DNA from 4 places in the Mesorhizobium sp. WSM4844 genome. Region 2 is predicted to be linked to each of the others. Evidence: riboswitches for the same ligand, from Rfam matches in the RefSeq annotation. Region 2 holds a riboswitch; each other region holds the start of a gene.

Region 1 (4,824 bases), on a different contig from region 2:
GCGAGATGCAAAATCTCGCCAATCTCCGGGACGCGTGGTGAGTGAACGTCGTAGACGCCAGGACCGATTTCGTTTGGATATTTGGACTTGGTGAAGGCGTCCAGCAGTTCCATTTTGGAGCGCGACGTTTCGATCGAAATGACGTCCGCGTCCAGTTCAGCAATCGAGTCGATGATCTCATTGAACTCCGAATAGCACATGTGGGTGTGAATTTGGGTGGCGTCCGCTACACCCGTTGAAGCGAGCCGGAAGCATTCGACAGCCCAGCCGAGATAATGTTTCCAGTTGGACTTCCGCAGGGGCAAGCCTTCGCGAAACGCGGCCTCATCGATCTGGATCACCCTTGCGCCGGCTCTTTCCAAGTCGGCCACTTCATCGCGGATGGCGAGCGCGATCTGGCGGCAGACCTCGGCGCGGGGTACGTCGTCGCGCACAAAAGACCAGTTAAGAATCGTCACTGGGCCTGTGAGCATGCCCTTCACCGGCTTTTTCGTCAGCGACTGGGCAAATTGCCACCAGAGGACCGTCATCGGATTGGGCCGCGATACGTCGCCGAAGATGATGGGAGGACGCACGAGCCGGGAGCCGTAACTTTGCACCCAGCCATGCTGGGTGAAGGCGAGGCCGGACAGCTGCTCGCCGAAATGCTGGACCATGTCGTTTCGTTCGAACTCGCCATGTACCAGCACGTCCAGCCCAATCTCCTCCTGCCAGCGGACCGCCGCCTCGGTCTCCTTCTTCAGGAAGGCCTGGTAATCGACATAGCTCAGCCGGCCCTTCGCATGAGCGGAGCGCGCCCTGCGCACCTCGGGCGTCTGCGGGAAGGACCCGATCGTCGTCGTCGGGAACGGCGGTAGGCCGAGCGTGTCAGCCTGGACTCTGGAGCGCTTGGCAAATGCGCTCTTTCGTTGCTTCATGGCGCCGTCAATGCTGATAACCCGCCCATGGACGAGCGGATCATGGACCTTTCCAGACATTGCGCGCGCCGCGGCCGCCTTGGCAGAAGCTTTCAGTGCGCCCGCTACGGCCTCCCTGCCTTCGGACAAGGCTTGGGCCAGCACAAGCAGCTCTTCACTCTTCTGGGCGGCGAATGCCAGCCACGAACTGACATCCACATCGAGCGCGGTCTCCATCCGCAGGTCCATCGGCACATGAAGCATCGAGCAGGAAGGCGCAATCTCGACGCGATCCAGCGGCCAGCCGGCAACGATCGGCTTGATGCGGTCGAGAATGGCAGCCAGGTTCGCGCGCCAGACGTTGCGGCCGTCGATCAAGCCAAGTGAGAGCACCAGATCCTTCGGTGCGAGCCGACCAACCGTCTCCAACTGCTCGGGAGCGCGCACGAGATCGAGATGTAAGCCCGCCAGGCGCAGCGAAAGCGCGGTCTCCAGATTGTCTCCCAGCGGCCCGAAATAGGTCGCCAGCATAATTTTCAACTTGGGCGCGGCTTTCGACAGCTGGCCGTACGTGAATTCGAAGGCAGATCGTTCGTTCGGGCTAAGGTCGAGCACAAGCGCCGGCTCATCAATCTGCACCCAGTCGGCCCCCGAGAGCTCCAGCCTCCGCAGGAGTTGCTCGTAGACGGGCAGCAGCCGCGGTAGGAGCGCTATGGGATTGAAACACTGGCCGGGAGACTTCGCCAGCTTGAGGAAGGTGACCGGTCCAAGGATGACCGGGCGTGTATGGATGCCGAGCTCTTTTGCCTCCAGAAAGTGATCGACTGGTTTCGTCGACGAGAGGGCGAATGCCTGATCGTCGCTCAGCTCCGGCACGATGTAGTGGTAGTTAGTGTCGAACCATTTGGTCATTTCCATCGCGGTTACGCGCTGGCCCTGAACCGCATGCCCGTGACTGGCGTGTCCGCAACCCGCAGTATCGCCTTGCGTCCCGCGCGCCATCGCGAAATAGATGTCGAGCGGGACCTCGCCGCCCGTCCAGCCGTAACGAGATGGCACGGCGCCGACCATTGCTGCGGTGTCGAGCACATGGTCATAAAGTGAGAAATCGTTCGACGGGATTTTCGACACGCCGCGGTCGTGCTGCTCGCTCCAGCTGGCGGCACGGAGTGCCTTCGCCGTCGCCAGAAGGTTGGCGGCAGAAGATTTTCCGGACCAGTAGCTTTCGAGCGCGAATTTCAGTTCTCGCCGGCGACCGATACGCGGCACGCCAAGCGTTGCTATGGGAACTTGCTGGGAGACATTCATTCCATACCCCGATGCTTGGGGCGGGGACAAGGAAGGCGCTAGCAGGCCGGCATGAACGCCGAGCTGCCGCGGCCACCAGACACCCCGCCCGTGGACGTTGTTCACCGTGGCAGGTCTCCTGGCTCGCGGGTCACAGCCTCTGCCCCGTCTTCCCGGGGCAGTTCGCCCCAGTGACATTGGTGGGTTGGCTCGCCGCTTACAGTTGCGGGGGCAGCGCCGGATTGCACCGGCTTCCCTCTTAGCTCCGCTACGGCAACGCCGTGCGGAGAACCACGACGCGCCGACAATCGCAGCAGCTCCCTTTGTTGTCAATGCCGTATAAAGAAATGTTTATGTGTTTATGTGAACCGTTCACCTGCGGCGTGTTCCCAAGTCGCAGGTCGCGGGTAGAGCTGAGCCATTTGCGCCCCTCTCCGGTTTGCGCAGGCTGTGCCTGGTCGCCGGGCAATCTGTCAATTGTACGATCCCGGCTCAAAACGACCTTCGTCAAAAAGGGCGTGTTGGCCATCATGATCGGCCGGCAGTACTGGCCCGAAGTGTGACAACGTTCCTGAGCCTCAAGAAATCAGAAATTTGGAGAAAACCGCCATCCTTCACGGACGGGTACGCGCCGTTTACCCGCGCTTGTCTGGACAGCCCGCAAACGGGAAGGTGGGCAGCACGTGGCAGAAAGCCGCCCTACAACAGCCCCGCCTGTTCAGCCTCGCGGCGCAAATTCTGCCGCGGCCTGGGGCCGATCTGCTGGATCACCAATCCGGCCGCCAGTGAACCGAGGTCGCCGCAGGTCTGCAGGCTGCGCCCTTGCGTGTAGCCGTAGAGGAAACCGGCGGCATAGAGGTCGCCGGCGCCGGTCGTATCGACCAGCTCGCGGATTTTGGTCGCATCGATGGTGACGGTCTCGTCGCCGCGCACGATGACGGAGCCTTTTTCCGAACGGGTCACGGCGGCGATCCGGCAATCCTTGCGGATCTGCGCCAGCGCCTCGTCAAACGACGATGTCTGGTAGAGTGACTTGATCTCGTGGCTGTTGGCAAAGACGATATCGACCGTGCCCGAACGCATCAGTTCGAGGAACTCGTCTCGGTAGCGATCGACGCAGAACGAATCCGACAGGGTCATCGACACTTCGCGGCCTGCCGCGTGCGCCAGCATCGCCGTCTGGCGGATTGCTTCCTTGGCGCGCGGCGGATCCCACAGATAGCCTTCGAAATAGGTGACCTTGGCGCCAGAGGCCTTGTCGGCCTCGACATCCTCCGGCCCGAGCTCGACGCAGGCGCCGAGATAGGTGTTCATCGAGCGCTCGCCGTCAGGGGTGACGAAGATCATCGAGCGCGCCGTCGGCGGTTCGCCATTGAGCGGCCTGGTATCGAAGGCGACGCCCTGCGCGTGGATGTCGTGGGCGTAGATTTCGCCCAGCGCATCGTTGGAGACCTTGCCGAAGAAAGCGGCGCGGCCGCCGAAGCTGGCGACGCCGGCCGCCGTGTTGCCGGCACTGCCGCCGGACGCCTCGATCGCCGGACCCATGCGGCTGTAGAGCAGCTCGGCGCGCCTTGTGTCGATGAGGTTCATCGCGCCCTTGATGATGCCGTTGGTCTCGAGGAATGCCTCGTCGCACTGCGCGATGATGTCGACGATGGCATTACCGATACAAAGCACGTCATATTTCGACATCAGTGTCTCCGCCAAAAAGCCGAGCCGGCTTCTCGCCACGCCGGGGCCGGCGTGTTTTTGGCGAGTGTGGAATGGGTCGCCCTATGCCGACGCATCCAATACCCGCGCATCACGCAGCTGCCGGTCCTGCCTCACGCAACAGGTCGTCAGCTCTGTCCGTCTTTTCCCAGGTGAACTCCGGCTCTTCGCGGCCGAAGTGTCCGTATGTCGCGGTCTTGCGGTAAATCGGCCGTAAGAGATCAAGCGCCTTGATGATGCCTTTCGGCCGGAGATCGAAAAGCTCAAGGACGGCGCGCTCGATCCTTTTTTCATCAATCTTTGCGGTTCCGAATGTATTGACGAGGATAGAGACCGGCGCGGCCACACCGATCGCGTAAGCAAGCTGAACCTCGCACACCTCCGCCAGTCCGCTGGCAACGACGTTTTTTGCGACGTACCGCGCCGCATAGGCGGCCGACCGATCGACCTTCGACGGGTCCTTGCCCGAAAAGGCACCGCCGCCGTGACGCCCCATGCCGCCGTAGGAATCGACGATGATCTTGCGTCCGGTGAGACCGCAATCGCCGCGCGGCCCACCGACCACGAACCGGCCTGTTGGATTGACCAGGAACCTTATCCCCGTCGTATCCAAGTCGTGGGGCAAGACCGGCCTTATGATCTCCTCAATGACGCCTTCGCGGACCGTGGCTTGTGAGACCTCCTCGTCATGCTGCGTCGACAGGACTATGGTATCAAGCGCTACCGGGCGCAAACCCTCATAACGGACGGATACCTGTGATTTAACGTCCGGGCGAAGCCAGCCAAGGCGTCCGGTTTGGCGCACCTCTGCCTGTTTTTTTGTCAACTCGTGAGCAAGTTGGATTGGCAACGGCATCAATGTTTCGGTCTCGTTGCACGCGTACCCGAACATGAGGCCCTGATCCCCCGCTCCATGCTCGAGATCTTGCCC
Region 2 (4,824 bases):
CTCCGGCCGATTCTGAAACGCGTGCGGATAGCGAGGCCGCATGGTTGGAACCCGCAGCGCGGCCGGGCATTTGGAGTGATGATGCGGGAATATTATTCGATAACCGAACTGACCCGCGAATTCGACGTTTCGACGCGGACGCTGCGCTTCTACGAGGACGAGGGGCTGGTGCAGCCGGTGCGGCGCGGCCGCACGCGGCTATTTCGCCCGTCGGACCGGCATCTGATCCGCCAGATCATGCGCGGCAAGAGGCTCGGCTTTTCGATCAACGAGATCCGCGAAATCATCCAGATGTACAAGGAGCCGCCCGGCGAGGTCGGTCAGCTCAACCTGATGATCAAGCGCATCGAGGAAAAGCGCGAGGATCTGCGCCAGAAGCGCCGCGATCTCGAAGAGACCCTGGCCGAACTCGACCAGGCCGAAGAGTCGTGCGTCGAGCGGCTGGTGGAACTCGGCGTCAACACCTGATCGGTTGCCGCCTCAAATCCAGCGCCGCACCCTTTTTGCGTAATCCCGGTATTTCTTGCCGAATTTCGTTGCCAGAACCTTTTCCTCGCCCTCGATCGCCATTTTCTGCGTTGCGAAGGCGGCGATGATCGCCAGCGGCAGGAACCATACGTTCCCCGAGATAAGGGCGACGCCGATCATCAGCAGCGTGTTGGCCAGATAGATCGGATTGCGGCTGACGGCGAAGGGGCCCGATGTAACCAGATGGTCCGGCACGGCGTTCGGGTGGAGCGTCGTCTTTGCCCGGATCATGATGCGGATCGCCGTGAACCAGAGTGCGACGACGCCGAACAATGCCACCCAGCCGGCCGCGAACAGGATGTCGCCCAAAAGGCCGCCGATCCATGGCAGCGGATAAAGCAAGCCAAGCGCGATGCTGACGGCGATGGCCGCGACATAGATCAGCGGCGGCCACGGTATAAACCCCGGTTTTTGCTGTCCCGGTTTCTGTTGGCCCGGTTTCTGCTGATGGTCGGTCATTGTGCTCCTCCCTCCATCAAAGTGCCGTCGGCCTTGGCAGTGCAGGCGCCGGCGAGCTCGTCGAGATGCGCCTTCCATTCCGCAGCCTGGTCGTTTCGGTAGAGCCGATCAAGCGTGGCCTCGCCCTCGAGCGTATCGAGCATGCAGACACAATAGCTGCTGCAGAACTCCGTGTCGCGCGATTGCTCGCACGATGCCTGGCACTCTTTCAGGAAGGTGACCTGCCTGGTTTCGACCGTTGCCGGCATGACTTGCGAAATCAGCCAGACCGAGCCGATCAGCACCGGCTGGTGGATCAGATAGAAGGCGAGGCTGTGCCGGCCGATAAAGACCAGCGGATTAGTCCAGCGGCCGGGCGTCAGGCCCGCCAGCCGCGTCAGCATGCCGGAGGCGAAGGCAAGCTTTGCCGCTGCGATGCCGGCAAGCACAGCGCCGAACCATGGAAACAGCGGGACATAATCGTTGGAGCGCGGGTTGGTTGCCGACAGGCCGACCCACCACAGGGCCGGATGATCGAAGATCTCGGACCTGAGGTAGAGCGGCGCGGTGATGACGAAAGCTGCGACAACCAGCGTCAGCAGCGCCGGCAGCCGCAGAAACGCCAGGCCGAGCAGGCTGGCGAGCGCGATCTCGTGCAGGATGCCGAAGAAGATGAAACTGTCGGGTGTGGCAAGCCTGGTGGCGGCCGATATGGCGAGCGCCGCCCCGCCGACCATGGCGAAGCGTTTCCAGAAGCCGTTCCAGCGGATTTGCTTGCCATGGGCGAGGAACAGGCTGACGCCGACCAGGAACAGGAAGGTCGAAGCGATGCAGCGCGCGTAGAATTTCCACCAGCCAAAGGCAGTCAGGCCGGGATCGGTGTAGCCGAAGAATTCGAGATCCCAGGTGAAATGGTAGCTCGCCATGGCAAGCAAAGCGAAGCCGCGGGCGACGTCGATGGCGATGATGCGCCTGGATCGGTCCTGAACGGCCGGCGTAGGAATGGTCATGGTCTCGCAATTCTGATTCAGTGCTGCAAGACGACTATCATGGTTGCCCCGGACAAAAGAAGACAGGCGCCGCCCTTCTTCCTTCTCCCCTTGTGGGAGAAGGTGGATTGGCGCGCAGCGCCAAGACGGAAGAGGGGTGCTGGCCGGAGCGCTGTTGGTGCCAAGCTGGAACACCCCTCATCCGACCTCGCTTCGCGAGGCCACCTTCTCCCACAATGGGAGAAGGAAGAGCCCACGAGAGACGGCGCATTCGCGCTGCTAGCTGGCGGAATTTGGTTTGCCGGGCGCGGCGATTCTGCCTATAGTCGCAGCCGTCGTCGGTTCCGTTTTGGAACCAAGAGGGAATGCGGTAGGGGCAAAATTCGCCCGATGCCGTGGCTGCCCCCGCAACTGTGTGCGGTAGTCCTCTCCATATGCCACTGAAGATTTTCTTCGGGAAGAGCTTCTTCGGGAAGGTGGGGAAGGGCGCTGATCCGCGAGCCAGGAGACCTGCCGGCGACAGGAGAACTGACTTCTATGCCCTCGGGTGGAGGGCGAAAGGACAAGACATGAATACCGCTTCCGTCTCGCTCGGCGCTTCCGTCTCCTCGCAGTCGCGCTTCGTGCAGTTGGCGCTTGCTGCATTTCTCGGCGTTTTCGTCATGGGTTTTGTCGGCTTCTCGCATATCGATGCGGTCCACAATGCCGCCCACGACTATCGCCATTCGATGGGCTTTCCCTGCCACTGACGAGGGGCTGACACCATGACACTGTTTCGCAACGTCGTGTTCATCGCGGCGATCGCAGGGCTAGTGGCCGGCGTCGTTCTCGCCTGCATGCAGGCCTACGCCACGGTGCCACTCATCCTCAAGGCGGAAGTCTACGAACAGGCCGGCGGTGGTCACACGCATGACCATGGTTTGTCGCCGGCCGCAGCAGGCAGTAATGCCATGAGCAGCGCCGTGCCGGCTGAAGCAGCCACCGCGGAAGAGGAAGGCTGGGCTCCGGCCGATGGCTTCGAGCGCTTCGCCTTCAACGTCGTTGCCAACGTCGTCACCGGCATCGGTTTTGCGCTGATCCTGGTCGCCGCTTCGGAATTCGCCGGCGGCATCGGCAATTGGCGACAGGGCCTGTTCTGGGGCCTTGCCAGCTTTGCCGTGTTCACGCTGGCCCCGAACCTTGGCCTGCCGCCCGAACTGCCGGCGATGCCGGCGGCCGATCTCGCCCAGCGCCAGATCTGGTGGACGGCGACGGTGGTGGCGACCGCGGCCGGTCTCGGCCTGCTCGCCTTTCGCAAGTCATTGCCGCTGGCGGTGATTGCGGTGGCGTTGATCGTGGCGCCGCATATCGTCGGCGCGCCGCAGCCCGACAGTTTCGAATCGCCGATCCCGGAAGGCCTGCACCACCAGTTCGTGGTGGCGGTGACGCTGACCAATCTGGTGTTCTGGCTGGTGCTCGGCGCTGTCGTCGGCTTGGTGCGCGGCCGCTTGACCGGCGCCGCAACCGGCCTGCGCGACAGCCTTGCCTGATCGCGCTGCTCCAGGCAGCAAGCTGACCCTGGTCGTCGGCGGTGCACGCTCGGGCAAGAGCGCGCATGCCGAAAGCCTGGTGACGGACTGTCCGGCGCCGTGGACCTATATCGCCACGGCGCAAGCCTATGACGACGAGATGCGCGAACGCGTCGCGCTACACCGAGCACGGCGCGGCGACGGTTGGACGACCGTCGATGCGCCGCTCGATCTCGTCGGCGCGATCGAGGCGCTGCCTGACGGGCGGCCCGTCCTGATCGACTGCCTGACGCTGTGGCTGTCCAACCACATGCTGGCCGAACGCGACATTGAGGCCGAATGCCGAGGGCTTGCGGATGTGCTGTCGCGGCCGCGCGGGCCGTGGTTCGTGGTTTCCAACGAGGTCGGGCAGGGCATCGTGCCCGACAACGCGCTTGCCCGCCGGTTTCGCGATGCCGCCGGCCGGCTCAACCAGCAGGTCGCCGCCGTCGCCGGCACGGTGCTGCTGATGGTGGCGGGACTGCCGCTCAAGGTGAAGTGATATGACCGAGATCGACGACAGGGACGAGGAACGCCACCGCGCCAAGATGGCCAAGCGCAAGGCGGTGCAGGACGCCGAGGTCGCGGCCAAGACGGTCGAGAAGGGACTGCTGATCGTCAACACCGGGCCCGGCAAGGGCAAGACCACTGCCGCCTTCGGGCTGGCGCTGAGGATGCTCGGCTACGGCAGGCGTGTCGGCGTCGTCCAGTTCATCAAGGGCAAATGGCATACCGGCGAGAAGGACGCCTTTGCCGCTTTCGGCGACCGGGTCGTCTGGCACACGATGGGCGAGGGGTTTACCTGGGAAACGCAGGATTTGAAGCGCGACATCGCCGCCGCCGAGGCTGCCTGGGCCAAGGTGCTCGAGCTGATGGCCGATCCATCGATCAGCCTGCTGGTACTCGACGAATTGAACATCGCGCTGCGCTATGACTATCTCGATCTCGACACGGTGGTGGCGGCGCTGAAGGGCCGCCGCGAAAACCTGCATATCGTCGTCACCGGCCGCAACGCCAAGCCGGCGCTGGTCGATGCCGCCGATCTGGTCACCGAGATGGGCGTAACCAAGCATCACTTTTCCGCCGGCGTGAAAGCGCAGCAAGGCATAGAGTTTTGAGGTTTCGTTCGCCTCTTCTTCCTTCTCCCCTTGTGGGAGAAGGTGGATTGGCGCGTAGCGCCAAGACGGTTGAGGGGTGCTGGACGGAGCGCCGTCGGTACCAGCTGGAACACCCCTCATCCGGCCGCTTCGCGGCCACCTTCTCCCACAAGGGGAGAAGGGGAGGCCGCAGTCACGCAACGATGACGATCACCGACAGCAAGC
Region 3 (4,824 bases), on a different contig from region 2:
GGAGCGGATCGATGCGGTGCGGGGCTTCAACCGCTTCTACACCCGCCAGATCGGGTTGCTCGACGAAGGGCTGCTGAAAAGCGCCTTCTCGCTGACCGAGGCCCGGGTGCTCTATGAACTGGCGCATCGCGATGGCCTGACCGCCACCGATCTTGCGCGCGATCTCGGTCTCGACCCCGGCTACCTCAGCCGATTGCTGAAAAAGTTCGAGGAGCGCGGCCTGGTCGAGCGCGTGGCGACGCAAGCCGATGCTCGGCGCTCGTCGATTGCGCTGACGCCGGCGGGAAGAGCGGCGTTCGCGCCGCTGAACCAGGGTTCGCACGATCAGGTCGCGGCCCTGCTCGACCGGCTTTCCGCACCGGAACAGGACAGGCTGGTCAAGGCGATGCAGACGGTGCAGCGCCTGCTGGGCGAGAGTGCAGAGCCCAGGGTCCCTTACATGCTGCGGTCTCTGCAGGTCGGCGACATCGGCTGGATCATCCATCGCCAGGGCCTGCTCTATGCGCAGGAATATGGCTGGGACGAAACTTATGAGGCGCTGGTCGCCGAAATCCTCGGCGCTTTCGTCAGATCCTACGATCCGAAATGGGAACGCAGCTGGATCGCCGAGCGGGAAGGGGAAGTCGTCGGCTCGGTTTTTCTCGTGCGCCAGTCGGACGCGGTGGCGAAGCTGCGCCTGCTCTATGTCGAACCCTCGGCGCGCGGTCTCGGCATCGGCAGCCGGCTGGTCGAGGAATGCATCGGCTTTGCCCGTGCCAAGGGCTACAAGAAATTGACGCTGTGGACCAACGACGTGCTCACCTCAGCGCGCCGCATCTACGAGGCGGCCGGGTTCAAGCTGGCCAATCAGCAGCGCCACCACGCCTTCGGCAAGGATCTGGTCGGCCAGAACTGGAACCTGGAGTTGTAGCGTCTTTCCCTTCTCCCCTTGTGGGAGACGGTGGATCGGCGCGCAGCGCCGAGACGGTTGAGGGGTGTTGGCCGGAGTCACCGGCGGTGCCAAGCTGGAACACCCCTCATCCGGCCGCTTCGCGGCCACCTTCTCCCACAAGGGGAGAAGGCAAGACAAGGCGGAGGCTTCCTCACCCTGCGACCGGTATCCAGATTTCCAGCCCGCCATTGCCGCTGCGCGGATCGAATTCGGGGCCGTAGCGCTCGAATTCGGGCGCGTCGGCAATCTTGTGCCCGGAGGCCGGCAGCCATTTGTTCCAGATCGTGTTGACCGTGCGGCGGATGGTCGAGATGTGGTCACGATGGGCGAACACGGCGTATTTCTGCGCCGGCACGCGTACGCGCGAAAACTCCTTCGGCAGGTCCGAAAAATCGGACACCTCGACGCCGGCGATATAGTCGAAATTGCCTGCATCGTCGCCGTTGACGCAGACGCCATAGGCGATGTCGCCGACCTCGCCTGGAATGTTGCCGATATAGGGGCCGAACCTTTGCCACTGCATCGGGATGCCGGCGCTGGTTTCGCAGCTGTAGCGCTCGCCGAGACCGGCGATGAGGAACGGCCGGCTGGTTTCGAAACGCGGCGGCTCGAGATTGGCGAGGAAGGACTGGTCCATCAGGATCGGCTCCACGAGATCGAGGTTTTTGAGCGAGCCTTGCGCGCGCACCAGTTCCGGCGTGGTGCCGAACTGGTCGCGGAAGGCGCGGGTGAAAGCCTCATGCGAGGCATAGCCGGCGTCGAGCGCGACCGAGAGGATGTCCGGTGCGCCGGCGGCGAGCCTGCGCGCCGCCTCGGTCAGCCGGCGAGAACGCAGGTAGCCCATCACCGAACGTCCGGTCGCCGCACCGAAAGCCCGCGTCACGTGAAAGCGCGACACGCCGCTGCTGTTGGCGACATCGTCGAGTGAGATGGATTCCGGCAGATGGCTTTCGACGAACCACAGCGCTTTCTCGGTCGGGTTCATATGGCTCCTTGCTGTGGGACTGCGCATTGGCCAGGTCATGGTATCGCTTCCTGGTGGAGGCAGTTTGATCGAAATTGCGCACCGCGCAATGCGACACTGGTCGGCAAGTCGAAGGCGTTGGGCGAAGGGCTTGACGGGAGCAGGCGTTGTCTTTTAAGTAGTAATGATATTACATTACGATTTCGGTATGCTCGTTCTGACAAGACCATTGCTCGCTCGGCACTCCGGAACCCGGAAATTTATTGCGCTGGGATTGGCGGAAAACTAGGGTGGCTGACTGATGGTCCCCAAGCCGAAAGGCGAGGGGTGAAAAGGGAACACGGTGAGATCTTCGGATCGAGGCCGTGGCTGCCCCCGCAACTGTAAGCGGCGAGCAAAATCCGAAATGCCACTGGCCGGCAAGGCTGGGAAGGCAGGATGGCGCAAGGACCCGCGAGCCAGGAGACCTGCCATCGCACGAGTTGACCGGACGGGGTGTGCCGGGAGGAGACGTGGACATCGGCCTTGTTGGCCGGTCCAGCTTCCTTCCGTCGCCATTGAGAAAGTGACGGTAAGTTGGACGCCTGCCAGCCTCTTCTTGAAGCGCGTGAACTGAGCGCCACGGCGAATGGCCAGCGCCTGGTCAGTGCGGTCAGCCTTTCGGTCGCGGCGGGAGACCGCCTCGCCATCATCGGTCCCAACGGCGCCGGCAAGACGACGCTGCTGCGCATGCTATGCGGCACGCTGCGTCCGAGCGGGGGAGATGTGAGATTTTCCGGACGCCGGCTGGAGACATTTCCGGCCGCCGAGCGGGCGCTGCACATGGCGGTCGTCGGCCAGACCGATCAGCCCGATCCGCGGCTTGCCGTGATCGACTACGTCGGACTTGGGCGGGTCCCGCATGCCGGCTGGCGACGCAGGAGCGAGCAACGCGACGTCGTCGTCGAAGCGCTTCGCAGAACTGGCCTGCTGCCGCTGCTCGGCCGCACGATCGGCTCGCTGTCGGGTGGTGAGCGGCAACGCGCCCGGCTGGCGCGCGCCATCGCCCAGGAGCCGAAAATCCTGTTCCTCGATGAACCGACCAATCATCTCGATCCGCGCGCCCGCAGCGAACTTCTCGAACTCGTATCGCAGCTTGGCATGACCGTCGTGGCGGTGCTGCATGACCTGTCGCTGGTCACGCCATTTGCCACCAGGGTCGCGGTGATGAACGAGGCCCGCCTGCAGGCACTCGCCGGTCCGCGCGAGGCGCTGACCGAGCAGTTGATCCGCGAGATTTTCGGCGTCGAGGTGCTTCGGCTGCGCCATCCGACCGAAGACCGCGAACTCACGGTGTTCGAAGTCCCGAACCGTGCCTCTTCTGATCTAACCAAGGAGCAACACCCGTGAAACGCCTCGCATTGCCTTTTGCCTCTCTGCTGCTTGCCCAGGCCGCCTTCGCTTTCCCGGTAACAGTCGACAGCTGCGGCACACCGCTGACGTTCGACGCCGCGCCGAAGCGCGCCGTCATCCAGGATATGAACATGGCCGAGATGGCCTTCGCGCTGGGGCTGCAACCGTCGATCGTCGGCCTGACCGGCATCACCGGATGGTATAAGGTCGGTCCGGAATTCAAGGCCGGGCAGGGCGCCATCCCGGAACTTGCGCCGAAATACCCGACGCTCGAAAACCTGGTCGCGGTCGAGCCCGATTTCTTCTTCGCCGGCTGGTATTACGGCATGAAGCCGGGCGGCGAGGTAACGCCAGATACGCTGGCGCCGCACGGCATCAAGACGCTGGTGCTGACGGAAAGCTGCGTCCATCTCGACAACAACCGCCCCGCCGCCTCGATGGACCTGCTCTACGGCGACATCGAAAAGCTGGGCAGGATTTTCGGCAAGGAGGCCGAGGCGAAAAAACTCGTTTCAGGCTGGAAAGCGCAACTCGCCGATATCACGGCAAAGGTCGGCGACCGCGAGCAGACGCGGGTGTTTCTCTACGACTCCGGCGAAGACAAACCCTTCACATCAGGCAAGTTCGCGATCCCCAGCGCCATGATCGCCGCTGCCGGCGGCGACAACATCATGGCCGACATGCAGACGAGTTGGGGCAACACGGACTGGGAAACGGTCGCTTCCCGCAATCCGCAGTTCCTGATCCTGCTCGACTATCAGGACGGCGGCGGTTACAGGAAACTGCTCGACTTCCTCAAAGTCCATCCGGCAATGAAGGAGACCGATGCGGTCAGGAATGAGCGCTTCGTCGCGCTGCGCTATGCCGAATTGACCCCCGGACCCGCCAACATCGAGGCGATCGGCAAGATCGCCAGCGCGATGCACCCGGAAGCCTTCTGAGCTTGCGCCACAGGGCCTTCGAATTGGCCATGGCAGCAGGAGCGGCAGCAATCGCCGCGCTTGCTCTGCTGTCGATCGCCTATGGATCGACGGTCATAGCGTTGAGCGACGTGATTGCTGCGCTCGGACATGCGGCCGGGCTGGATGGAGACCTCGTGCCCGGCTCAGTCGGCAATATCCCGGTCGCCAAGATCCCAGTTGCCAAGATTGTCGTCGATCTCAGGCTGCCGCGCACCATCATGGCGATCTGTGTCGGCGCCGGGCTGGGCGTCATCGGCGCGCTGCTGCAGACGGTAACCCGAAACGACCTCGCCGATCCGTTCCTGTTCGGCCTGTCCTCCGGGGCGGCGGCGGGTGCTGTTTCCGTCATCACCATTTTTGGCGACCGTTTCGGCATCTGGACGTTGCCGGTTGCCGCCTTTACCGGCGGCATATTGGCCGCCGGCATCGTGCTTTTGCTGGTTTCGCGGGTGAGGGGGCAAGGCCCCGAACGGCTGATACTGGCCGGGCTTGCCGTCTCGTTCATGTTCATTGCCTTGACCAACTATCTCGTCTTCGCCGGAGACCAGCGCGCCGCCCACTCGGTTTTGTTCTGG
Region 4 (4,824 bases), on a different contig from region 2:
GGCGTCGGTGAAGGGCGCTTCGGTGAGCTTCGGCGTGCGGCCGGAAGATCTGACGATCGCCACCGGTGCGGATTATCTTTTCGAGGGAACGGTGGATTATGTCGAGCAACTCGGCGAGGTCCAGCTCGTCTATGTCGACATCGGCCGCGCCGACCTGCCGCTGGTCACCAAGTTGCCAGGCAATGTCGGGGTCAAGCGCGGCGCTGCGCTGCGGTTGAATGCCGATGCCGGCGACCTGCATATTTTCGATGCCGACGGACATTCATTCACGCTCCACAAAGCGGAAGCAAAGGCAGCCTGAGAGCAGCAGCCGAACTGATGGATGTTTGGTGACCCAAAAACGAGAGCGGCGGGCAAAGCCGCCACTCTTGTGCGTTCCGGTCGCTGTTAGAGCGACGTGCGTCCAAGTGGACGCACAAAGGTACGCTCCAACACTTTAACCCTGCGCATCGTGCTTTCCGAAAATCGGAACCGATTTTCGGGCCGATGCGCTAGCGGCCGAACAGGTTCCGGTCGCTGCCCTGCGGGGCGGACTTCTGTACGTCGCCCGACGAGTTGAGCAGCTTGTAGACCGGCGAGCCGGTATTGCGTACCGAAGAAGTCTGCGTGTTGTCGACGTTGATGGTCGCCTGCTTGTTGATGTCGGTTCTGCCAAAGTTGTCGCTACCGGCAAAAGCGCCGCCCGCAGCAATCAAAAGCGCGGCGGCGGTAAGAACGATCTTCTTCATTTTCAAAACTCCTGGATTTTCTTGGTTCCGCCAGCCCGGCGGGCAAATGCCGCCGCCGCTGTTGGAACGAACTGTTAGTTGTTGCCGAACAGGTTACGGTCGCTGCCGTTGACGGGTTTCTCGTCAGCCGGAACCGGATTCTGCGCCGAAGCCGAATTCCGAATCGAAGCCGTGTACGAGTTGCTGTCGACCGCAGCGGCCGGCTGGTTGGCGCCGTTCGATCCAAAGTTGTCGCTGCCGGCAAAAGCGCTGCCGGAGATGGCCACAATCGCGGCGGTGGCAAGAATGAGCTTCTTCATTTCAAATACTCCTGAGTTCCTCAGATCCCGAGCGGCGGACCGCCACTTTGCTGTTTGGGACCAGCTGTTAATTGTTGCCGAAAAGGTTGCGGTCGGCGCCCTGGCCAACGGGCTGCTTTTCAGCGTGAGCCGGCGTCTGGACAGAGGCCGTATACGAGCTGTCGACCGCGACGGCCGGCTGGTTGGCGGCGTTGGACCCATAACGGTCGCTGCCGGCAAAGGCGCTGCCGGTGATGGCCAGAGCGGCGACGGCAGCAAGAGCGATCTTTTTCATTTTAGTACTCCAGTATCTTAGTCTTCAGTCCGTCTAGCGGCGTGTCTTGGGAGGATGCGCGCGTCGTTCGGACAGCCCCGATGTGGGAAGGCCATTCGGCGGATTCCAATCACGAAGTTGTTCCGTGTGGACCAAGAATCTACACCTTGAAATTGTACCAGAGGCATCTGCTACCATGGTTTTATGGTTTGTTTTCAATATCTTATTCAAAATTAGCAATTCATGATTTGACGGATTGGCGAATTTGCGTTCACAGCGTGTTGCACGCATTGTCAACAGAAACGAACCGTTCGGTTCGATTTTAGAAGCGGCTAATAGTCACTTTTGTAAACTGTTAACCTTCCTGATCTCCGCCGCGGGTCGGATTCTATGTCACGGCAGCCGACAGTGGCCGCCGACAAAGTGGGGTTTCAGCCCTGCAGATATAAACCTGCAGGTTTCGCCGGCGGTGTCGCGCCGCATGGATACGATGTCGCTTTCATGCCGGCAGTCAGCCGGCCGGCATGATTAGATCACGCCATCTCAGGTGCCGCTTGGTGACGACGAAGCGGAGAATTGGGAAGCCGGTCAGAACCCGGCGCTGCCCCCGCAACGGTGGTGGAGTTCAAGTCGCAACGGGAGACCACTGGGCCACAAGCCTGGGAAGGTGTCGCGACGAGTCCGCAAGGACACTCCAGAGCCCGGAAACCAGCCCGAGATTTTCAGACTCGACTGATCGCGGTGGGCGGTCAAGAGGTGGATGATGCACGTCCGGCCCTGTCGCCGGCGTGCAAACGGTCCTCCCTCCATCACCACCAGTTCAGTCCTTACACGAGGACAGGACATGGACGCGCGCAACGACATGCTGAGGCTCTTGCACGGCCGCAGGCAAGGCTATTCGCTCGAGCAGCCCTTCTACACCGATCCAGATTTCTTCAAGCTCGACATGGAGCTGATCTGGTATCGCGACTGGCTGTTCATCGGCCACGATTGCGAGTTGCCGAAAGCTGGCAGCTATATCACCGCCCAGATCGGCGACTATCCGGTCGTGCTGGTCCGCGACCAGCAAGGCAAGATCAATGCCTTCCACAATTCCTGCCGGCATCGCGGCAGCCGTGTCTGCAATGCCGACAAGGGCACTGCGGCGAAGCTGGTCTGCCCCTATCACCAGTGGACCTAGGAGCTGGACGGCCGGCTGTTGTTTGCTCGCCAGATGGCAGACGGCTTCGACAAGAGCCAGTTCAGCCTGAAGCCGGTGGCTTGCGAAAGCGTTGGCGGCTACATCTTTATCTGCCTGGCCAACGAGCCGGCCGATTTCGCGCCGATGCGCGCCATGATCGAGCCTTACCTCCTGCCGCACCGGCTGCGCGAGGCAAAAATCGCCTTCGAATCGACCATCGTCGAGAAGGGCAACTGGAAGCTCGTCTGGGAGAACAACCGCGAGTGCTACCATTGCGCCGGCAACCATCCGGAACTCTGCAAGACATTCCCGGAAGCGCCGACCGTGACCGGCGTGCAGGGCGCCGACAGCGATCCAGAGATGCTCGCGCACTGGGCGAAATGCGAGGCGGCGGGCTTGCCGAGCAAGTTCCGCATCGATCCGGCCGGGCAGTATCGCGCCACCCGCGCGCCGCTGCTGCACGACGCCGTCAGCTACACGATGACGGGAAGACGCGCGGTGAAGAAGAACCTTTCCGACAGCGTTTCGACCGACCGTATCGGCTCGCTGCTGCTCTATCACTATCCGACGAGTTGGAACCATATCCTCGGCGATCATGCCGTCACCTTCCGCGTGCTGCCGATCAGTGCCACGGAAACGGCCGTCACCACCAAATGGCTTGTCCACAAGGACGCGGTCGAAGGCGTCGATTACGACCTCGCCGAACTCACCCATGTCTGGACCGAGACCAACGACCAGGACCGTCGCATTGTCGAGGAAAACGCCTTCGGCATCCTGTCGCCGGCCTATGAGCCCGGCCCCTATTCGGAACTGCATGAGGGCGGCGTCATCCAGTTCGTCGAATGGTACGCCTCCTTCATCGGGCCGCGCCTTGCCGAGGCCGGGCGGCCGGCGCTGCGCAGCGTCGCCTGAACGAGGTCAAGGGGATGAATGCGATGACGGACCTTGGCCTCTACCGCCATCTCGACGAGATGGCGCCCTGGAACGACAGGCTCCAGGTGCTGGAAGTCATCGGCGTCAGCGACGAGGCGCCTGACGTGAAGACCTTCACCTTCCGCTCTGACAACCAGACCTGGTTCCGCTACAGACCGGGGCAGTTCGTGACGCTGGAACTGCCGACCACCGAGGGCCCGATGATGCGGACCTATACGCTGTCGTCCTCGCCGTCGAGGCCGTTCTCGATCGCGGTGACGGTGAAAGCGCAGGCCGGCAGCCTCGGCACCCGCTGGATGTTCGACAATCTGAAGCCCGGCGTTCACGTGAAGGCCTATGGGCCGGCGGGCGACTTTTCGCTGCACAGCCATCCAGCGGCCAAGTATCTGTTCATTTCGGCCGGCTCAGGCGTGACGCCGATGATGTCGATGCTGCGCTGGCTGAACGACTGCGCGCCATGGACAGATGTCGGCTTCGTCAACTGCGCGCGAAAGCCCGAGGAGATCATCTTCCGCAAGGAGCTCGAGCTGCTCGGCAGCCGCATGCCGGGCCTGACGCTCGGCTTCATGATCGAGGAGCGGTCCAGCCGTGAGGGCTGGTTCGGCCATATGGGCCGGATCGACGCGATACGGCTGCCGCTGCTGGCCCCCGATTTTCGCGAGCGCGAAATTTTCTGCTGCGGCCCCGACCCGTTCATGCGCGCCGTGCGGCAGATGCTGGAGGCGGCCGGCTTCGACATGGCCAACTACCATCAGGAGAGCTTTGCGGCCCCGGCGGTGGAGGAAATACCGGCCCCGTTCGGTTCGCCGGCAGAGGGTGGGCCGGCAAAGAGTGGGGTCGAGGTACCTGCCGAGGCCGCAACGCCGATCCGCTTTTCGCTTTCGGATATTGATGCCGAATGCGTTGCCGGCCAGACCGTGCTGCAGACGGCGCGCGCTTCGGGCGTACGCATCCCCGCAGCCTGCGAGTTCGGCCTGTGCGGAACCTGCAAGGTGAAAAAGGTCTCGGGCACGGTCGAGATGAGCCACAATGGCGGCATCCTCGATCACGAGATCGACGACGGCTTCATTCTTGCCTGCTGTTCGAAGCCGCTGACGGCGCTCGAGATCGACGCCTGACCGGGGAGCTTAAACCCCGTAGCGCTCGGTGCGGATGAGGCTTGCCGGAACGCCGGCATCGATCAGCGCCTGGGCGGCGGCTGACACGAAGGCATTCGAGCCGCAGACAAAGGCGAACCTTGGCGGCGCGGGCAGCCGCAGCATCGATTGCTCCATCATCGCGGCATCGACCCGCCGCGAATAGTCTGACGGGCGCGGGGCGGCCTCGCGGGTCAGCGCCAACACCAGATCGAAGCCGTCCCGGCGATCGTGGAAGTCGATCAGCTCGTCGCGAAAGATCACCTCGTCCCAGACCCGTGCGGAAAATACCAAT

The links. A riboswitch is a leader RNA that binds a small molecule or an ion and turns the genes downstream of it on or off. The one in region 2 is predicted to bind cobalamin.
Region 1: it holds a riboswitch for cobalamin, as region 2 does, so the genes downstream of both, metE (5-methyltetrahydropteroyltriglutamate--homocysteine S-methyltransferase) here and AC0L2A_RS04245 (CbtB domain-containing protein) in region 2, are expected to answer to the same signal.
Region 3: it holds a riboswitch for cobalamin, as region 2 does, so the genes downstream of both, AC0L2A_RS34680 (ABC transporter ATP-binding protein) here and AC0L2A_RS04245 (CbtB domain-containing protein) in region 2, are expected to answer to the same signal.
Region 4: it holds a riboswitch for cobalamin, as region 2 does, so the genes downstream of both, AC0L2A_RS07140 (aromatic ring-hydroxylating oxygenase subunit alpha) here and AC0L2A_RS04245 (CbtB domain-containing protein) in region 2, are expected to answer to the same signal.

Annotation. Positions count from the first base shown of each region.
Region 1 covers NZ_JBVVQB010000042.1:26,186-31,009, forward strand. Annotated here, with positions in the region: gene metE (5-methyltetrahydropteroyltriglutamate--homocysteine S-methyltransferase) at 1-2,180, opposite strand, end outside; cobalamin riboswitch at 2,296-2,494, opposite strand; gene AC0L2A_RS26045 (adenosine kinase) at 2,883-3,875, opposite strand; gene metK (methionine adenosyltransferase) at 3,985-4,824, opposite strand, start outside.
Region 2 covers NZ_JBVVQB010000003.1:110,521-115,344, forward strand. Annotated here, with positions in the region: gene AC0L2A_RS04230 (MerR family transcriptional regulator) at 82-468, shown strand; gene AC0L2A_RS04235 (methyltransferase family protein) at 481-987, opposite strand; gene AC0L2A_RS04240 (heparan-alpha-glucosaminide N-acetyltransferase) at 984-1,976, opposite strand; cobalamin riboswitch at 2,278-2,487, shown strand; gene AC0L2A_RS04245 (CbtB domain-containing protein) at 2,525-2,704, shown strand; gene AC0L2A_RS04250 (CbtA family protein) at 2,720-3,484, shown strand; gene cobU (bifunctional adenosylcobinamide kinase/adenosylcobinamide-phosphate guanylyltransferase) at 3,507-4,004, shown strand; gene cobO (cob(I)yrinic acid a,c-diamide adenosyltransferase) at 4,006-4,620, shown strand; gene cbiB (adenosylcobinamide-phosphate synthase CbiB) at 4,793-4,824, opposite strand, start outside.
Region 3 covers NZ_JBVVQB010000092.1:513-5,336, forward strand. Annotated here, with positions in the region: gene AC0L2A_RS34670 (bifunctional helix-turn-helix transcriptional regulator/GNAT family N-acetyltransferase) at 1-910, shown strand, start outside; gene AC0L2A_RS34675 (AraC family transcriptional regulator) at 1,083-1,916, opposite strand; cobalamin riboswitch at 2,181-2,384, shown strand; gene AC0L2A_RS34680 (ABC transporter ATP-binding protein) at 2,472-3,284, shown strand; gene AC0L2A_RS34685 (ABC transporter substrate-binding protein) at 3,281-4,228, shown strand; partial or broken gene AC0L2A_RS34690 (FecCD family ABC transporter permease) at 4,258-4,824, shown strand, end outside.
Region 4 covers NZ_JBVVQB010000005.1:194,103-198,926, reverse strand. Annotated here, with positions in the region: gene AC0L2A_RS07160 (ABC transporter ATP-binding protein) at 1-301, shown strand, start outside; gene AC0L2A_RS07155 (DUF680 domain-containing protein) at 492-728, opposite strand; gene AC0L2A_RS07150 (DUF680 domain-containing protein) at 803-1,027, opposite strand; gene AC0L2A_RS07145 (DUF680 domain-containing protein) at 1,095-1,301, opposite strand; cobalamin riboswitch at 1,809-2,011, shown strand; partial or broken gene AC0L2A_RS07140 (aromatic ring-hydroxylating oxygenase subunit alpha) at 2,125-3,372, shown strand; gene AC0L2A_RS07135 (FAD-binding oxidoreductase) at 3,396-4,511, shown strand; gene AC0L2A_RS07130 (FAD-binding oxidoreductase) at 4,521-4,824, opposite strand, start outside.